DNA from 2 places in the Pantoea sp. X-Soil-YNGN-785 genome. Region 1 is predicted to be linked to the other one. Evidence: predicted binding sites of a transcription regulator. Region 1 holds the regulator's gene; the other holds the start of a gene.
What was found. Region 1 encodes Fur, which represses iron uptake genes when iron is present. Its sites were predicted from a motif close to ATAATAATGAGAACNACTATCAA; they were not measured.
Positions count from the first base shown of each region.

Region 2: the regulator Fur is predicted to act here: its motif matches at 1,942-1,964, upstream of AC6I8E_RS02005 (isochorismate synthase).

Region 1 covers NZ_AP035942.1:1,135,722-1,138,929, forward strand. The annotation lists gene glnS (glutamine--tRNA ligase) at 1-402, shown strand, start outside; gene AC6I8E_RS05210 (hypothetical protein) at 639-1,034, shown strand; gene fur (ferric iron uptake transcriptional regulator) at 1,100-1,543, opposite strand; gene fldA (flavodoxin FldA) at 1,890-2,420, opposite strand; gene ybfE (LexA regulated protein) at 2,553-2,828, opposite strand; gene ybfF (esterase) at 2,997-3,208, opposite strand, start outside.
Region 2 covers NZ_AP035942.1:449,558-452,765, reverse strand. The annotation lists gene entS (enterobactin transporter EntS) at 1-851, shown strand, start outside; gene fepB (Fe2+-enterobactin ABC transporter substrate-binding protein) at 846-1,814, opposite strand; gene AC6I8E_RS02005 (isochorismate synthase) at 1,991-3,169, shown strand; gene AC6I8E_RS02000 ((2,3-dihydroxybenzoyl)adenylate synthase) at 3,180-3,208, shown strand, end outside.

The sequences.
Region 1 (3,208 bases):
CGCGTCGCTAAAGATGAAGCGGGCAACATCACCTGCATCTACTGTACCAGCGACACAGATACGCTGAGCAAAGATCCTGCCGATGGCCGTAAGGTCAAAGGGGTGATTCACTGGGTGTCTGCGGATCACGCGCAGCCAGCAGAGTTCCGTCTGTATGATCGTCTGTTCAGTGTGCCAAATCCGGGCGCGGCAGAGGACTTCCTGGCGGTAATCAATCCTGAGTCACTGGCGATCAAACAGGGCTTTGTGGAACCGGGCCTGCGCGATGCAGAACCGACCACTCCATTCCAGTTTGAACGTGAAGGTTATTTCTGTGCCGACAGCGTTTACTCTAAACCGTCGCAGCTGGTGTTTAACCGCACCGTCGGTCTTCGTGATACCTGGGCGAAAACCGGCGAATAAATTTTTTTGAGGCTAACCTCATAAAATGACAAAAGGGCGATTTATCGCCCTTTTTTGTTGCCCCGATTTTAATCATTGCCGACGATTATTCTGACCTAACCGCAACCGATTAAATGCCGCATTGTGAGAGAAATCTGAGTTTAAAAAAATTAATCAATTTCCGGATGTGAATTATCCGCTTTCAGGTAGGCTATGCGCTCTCAGAGGTTGCAAAGCGGGTTACAGAAGGAAAAAAAATGACAGTTCTCGCCCAGGAAGCCAGAAACAGTGTGGTCGTTTTACATCAGCTCATTGAACGTATTTTTAACCAGCCTGCCGGATCTGATGACAGTTTTGAGCTGCTGATGTCCTATTTCCATCCTGAATTCCGCATGGTCACCCCAAAGGGCAGAGAGTGCAATCTGAACGAGGTCGAGGAACTCTTCAGGCAGTTGCAGGGACAGCGCGAAGGGATGCGTATTGCCACCTGCGAGCACGTCATCCTTTCTCATCATGAGAAAGAGATCACCGTGCAGTATCGCGAAATGCAGATGATGAATGGCAATAATCAGAGCCGTATTTCGCTTGCGATACTGGACTGCAGCAGCTCCATTCCACGCTGGCGCTATCTGCAGGAGACGCTGGTCGCCTGATATCACAGCCCAGGACAGACGAAAAAAAACCGGTGAATTCACCGGTTTTTTTATTTCAGTTCGCGTTACTGGTCGTGCAGGGTTTCATCTTCCCGGCAATCGCCCAGCGTACAGTGTCCATAGAGATAGAGGCTGTGGTTGGTCAGCTTGATGCCATGACGGGTGGCGATTTCGCGCTGACGTGTTTCGATCGACTCATCGCTGAACTCAATAACTTTGCCGCAATCCAGGCAGATCAGATGATCGTGGTGATGCTGCTGCGTCAGTTCAAAGACAGATTTGCCGCCTTCAAAGTTATGACGGGTCACGATACCAGCGTCATCAAACTGGTTCAGAACACGGTAAACGGTAGCCAGGCCAATCTCTTCGCCGATGTCGATCAGGCGTTTGTACAAATCTTCCGCACTGACGTGATGGCACTCAGGTTCCTGAAGCACTTCCAGAATTTTCAGTCTGGGCAGCGTCACTTTCAGGCCAGCCTTCTTTAATGCGGTGTTGTTGTCAGTCATGCGGATTTTGTCCTGTCACTATATTCACTTTTGTGGCTTGTCGCCTTGAATGTCGATCTGCGCTCATTCTCATTTGCGTCTCATTATAGAACTGAAGCGATGAAATGAAAACCAGAGGGCGTGCCTGAATCATCACGGGCTGTGGGGGATAGGTCACCGGGCCGGGGAGGATTCTGGCAGATGTCTGTTGGTACATCGCTTAGTCTTGCCGCCTGAGAAATAAGCGGAAGATCGATGCGGGTATTCTACAGATTAAACGGAGAAAGTTAAAAAAATGTGGCTATTATTTCTATAGGAATTTCCATTGCCTCAATGTGAGCTGGCGCTCACATTGAGTCGGGCAGGATCAGGCTTCGAGAATATCTTTCAGCTGCAGTTCATCAGAAATCTGCTTAACCCACTGCTCTACGCGCTGGTTAGTCAGTTCAGGCTGGCGATCTTCATCAATGGCCAGACCCAGGAAGTGGGTATCATCGGCCAGACCTTTTGAGGCTTCGAAGTGGTAACCTTCGGTTGGCCAGTGTCCGACAATTACTGCACCATGTGGCTCAATGATGTCACGGATCGTGCCCATCGCATCACAGAAGTACTCCGCGTAATCTTCCTGATCGCCGCAGCCAAACAGCGCAACCAGCTTACCGTTGAAATCGATCTCTTCCAGCGTCGGGAAAAAGTCATCCCAGTCGCACTGCGCTTCACCGTAGTACCAGGTCGGAATGCCCAGCAGCAGGATATCAAACGCTTCCAGATCTTCTTTTGTGCTTTTCGCGATGTCATGCACTTCTGCAACGTCTGTACCCAGCTGTTTCTGGATCATTTTTGCAATGTTTTCGGTATTGCCGGTATCGCTGCCAAAGAAGATGCCTACGAGTGCCATGAGTAAAATAACCTCTTAAATCCTGATAATGAGATGTGTGCCGCAGCACATTTCAGCGAATAATAGCAGACGAGAGAAAACCGGTGAACGGTTAAAGCCCCGACATTTGCTCCTGCGTGCGATTTGCCCGCATTAATCCAGTTTGAGCTGTGCCAGCAGCATCTGTTCAATCAGCTCGCTGCGGCTGAGATTGCGCTGTTCTGCCAGCGTGTTGAGCGCATCGACGGCTTCACTGTTCATTTTCAGTTCGACACGACGAAGTCCGCGTCCTTTGTCACGTTTAAGCTGATTGCGCTTGTTGATGCGCAGCTGTTCATCACGCGAAAGCGGACTGGTTTTGGGTCGACCAGGGCGGCGCTCATCAGCAAAGAGATCGAGCGTCGTGCGGTCAGTCTGTTCTTTTGCCATGGCTTAGTAAAACTGAATGGGGGCGGGCGCCAGTCACTCACCGCGCAGATTATAAATTATTGGCTATTGCCGCAGCAAAACGGACGCGCGGCAAAATTTTAGCGCGCCATCATACTTCACGCTTACTCCGGACGCCAATCCTAAACCTTTGCCGCCATCTATTTGCTTTTAAAGCGCAAAAAAGCGACGGACACTGCGCAAAACGGCATCGGGTTTCTCTGCATGAACCCAGTGTCCCGCGCCTCCAATGACATGTGCCTGCGCGGCCGGGAACTGCTGCAACAGCGCATCGCGGTAGCGGTTGTCCAGATAGCTGGAGTCGCCTCCGCGAATAAACAGTGCCGGATGATCCCATGCCGGAACGGGCTGCCAGCCCGAAA
Region 2 (3,208 bases), 690 kb from region 1:
TGGCGGCCACGCCGGCGCTGGTCGGGCGTGAGAATCTGATGAAGGCGGGTGCCATTACTATGCTGACGGTGCGCTTTGGCGCGATTCTGTCACCCGCGATTGCGGGTATGGTGATTGCTCAGGGCGGTGTGGCGTGGAACTACGGGCTGGCCGCGTTCGGCACGCTGCTGACGGTGTTAACCCTGTTGCGATTGCCGCCGCTTGCGCCACCGCCGCAGCCGCGTGAACATCCCATAAAGGCACTAAGCAGCGGCGTCCGCTTCCTGTTCGATACGCCAATTGTAGGTATGGCGGCGCTGACTGGCGCGCTGGTAACGCTAGCCAGCGCGGTGCGTGTGCTCTATCCGGCGCTGGCCCCTCACTGGCAGGTCGGTCTGACGGCGCTGGGACTGATGTACGCCGCCGTGCCGTTGGGTGCTGCGACAGGCGCGCTGACCAGCGGACGGCTGGCACAGTCGCCACAGCCGGGCCGCCTGATTCTGGTCAGTGCCATCGCGGCATTCGTCGCACTGGCTCTGTTCAGCCTGATGCCGTGGTTCAGCCTGAGTCTGATCTGCCTCGTAGCCTTTGGTTATTTCAGTGCCATCAGCAGCCTGGTGCAGTACGCGATGATTCAGACGCTGACGCCCGATGCGCTGCTTGGCAGGATCAACAGCCTCTGGACAGCGCAGAATGTCACCGGCGATGCGATAGGTGCAGCAATAATTGGCGCGATGGGTTCACTGCTGTTGCCGCAGCAGGCCGCCGCCCTCTCTGGCCTGGCAGCCACCGTGCTGGGTCTCATCATGTGGCTGCTGATGGCCCGCCTGCGACGCTATCAACGGCCTGCCTCCGACGATGCCACATCATGATTTCACGAACAGCGCTTCCAGCCGCGTCAGTAAATGACTGGCGCTGTAGTAGTCGAGACGAAAGCTATCCAGCCCCAGCGCATAGACCGCTTTAGCGCGCACCGCTGGGGTCTGCGCCAGAAAAGCATTGCTCATTACCTGCGCAGCCGTGTTATCTTCGGCGGCAAACAGCAGATAAGTCTGTCCATTCAGGCCTTCCGCCAGATTTTCGCCTGACAGCTGAAGAATATCTTTACGCTGTCCCATGCTGTGAGCAGACTGAAGCGTCGCCGGTGGCGTTGCCAGCGTGAAGCCCAGCTCCTGCAGTAACTTCCCCTGTGCCGATGCCTCCGTCCAGAGATTCACAGCCCGGCCATCTCCGTTCCACACCATTGCAGAAACCGGCTGCGGAGGCAGGGTCAGCTTTGCCTTCAGCGCCTTTTCACGCGCGTCGAACTCGCTTATCCGGGCAGCGGCATCCGCCTCATGCCCGGTCGCCTCACCCAGCAGCGTCACCAGCTGCTGCCAGCTTTTATCGTCATAGTTAACGACCAGTACCGGTGCAATCGCCGAGAGCTGATCGGCCAGTTTGATCGCTGAATCATTACCGGTGGCGCTGACCACAATCAGGTCTGGCGCTTCCGCAGCGATCGCTTCCGCATTGGGTTCACCAATATAGAGCCGCTTTACGCCACGCTGTTTCGCCACACGCCCCCACTGCCGGAAGAATCCCTGCTCATCAGCCAGCCGGCTGCCGGGTGCGGTTGCACCACTGGCAACTACTGGCGCATCAATCGCCAGCAGCGAGCCAGTCAGGGTGACACTGGTCGAGACAATGCGGGTCGGTGCCTGAGCCAGGGTGACCTGACCTTTTGCCCCCGCGAAGGTGCGCGGCCAGCCGGTCTGTGCAACAGCGGTCACGCTGAACAGAGTGATACTCAGCAAAAACAGCGCTAATGCCGACGTTACTCCCTGTTTAGTCATTTGTTTTCATCCTATTTCTCTCTGGTAATCCGGGCGACAACTTGTGCTGATTTAACCAACAAAACCAGCTGAATCACCGCGTATTTATTGACACCTTCGGCTATTCGACGTAGGTTACTGCACCATAATACAAATGATAATCATTATTAGTTATCTTATCATTTATAGGTGAAATTATGGTGGAATCACTGGCATTTGAACATCCCCTGCTGCAGGATTTTCCGGCACTCTGCCGTGGCTTCCTGTTTACTTCACCCTGGCGAAGCCTGACGACTCAGGGCTGTTTTACGACACTCACTGCTCCGGTAAACCAGGGTGAGCAGCTGACCGGAGAGTTTCAGCAACAACTGCAGCATCATTTTGCCTCGGCCAGAAAACAGGGCATAGCCCATCCCATTCTGGTGGGTGCGATCCCGTTCGATGTGGATCAGCCCGCTGCACTGTTTATCCCTGAGTCGTATCAGACCTTTCAACGTGACGATCTGAAAGCCCACGCCTCATTGGCTGAAAGCAATCTGCCAAAAGTTCGTCGCCGTACGGCGCTGCCGGATCACGCCACCTTCACTGACATGGTTGCGCAGGCCGTAGCGGCCACGCAGCGCGGCGATCCGGATAAAGTGGTGCTGTCGCGGCTGATGGAGATCGTGGCGGAACAGCCGGTCGATACGGCCGCCCTGATGCAGCGCATCCTGGCGCAGAACCCTGACAGCTATCATTTTCATCTGCCGCTGCCTGATGGCGGCGCGCTGGTGGGTGCCAGCCCTGAACTGATGATCCGTAAGCAGGGCCGTCAGTTCAGCTCCTGTCCGCTGGCCGGTTCAGCGCCGCGCAACAGCGATCCACAGCGTGACCAGGCCTCAGGTGACAGCCTGATGCGGTCAGCTAAAGACCGGCATGAACATAAACTGGTGACGGACGCGATGCGCATGACGCTGCAGCCGCGCAGTCGCCTGCTGTCAGTCCCGGAAATCCCTTCCCTGCTGACCACCCCGACACTGTGGCACCTCGCTACGCAGATTCGGGGCGAAGTGCTGGACGACCGCGAAAATGCGCTGTCACTGGCCTGCCTGCTGCATCCGACACCGGCGCTCAGCGGCTTTCCGCATCAGCGTGCTCAGGCGCTGATTCAGCAACTTGAACCGTTTGAGCGTCAGCTGTTTGGCGGCATCGTCGGCTGGTGTGACGATCAGGGCAACGGCGAATGGGTCGTAACCATCCGCTGCGGCACGGTGAATGGTCCGCGGGTCCGGCTGTTTGCTGGTGCGGGCATCGTGGCGGACTCACAACCTGAATCCGAGTGGCGCGAAACCGGCGTCAAACTCGACACCATGCTTCGCGCTTTTGGATTGCACTAAAGGAACCTGTATGACGATTTCTTACAGCCGCTGGCCGGA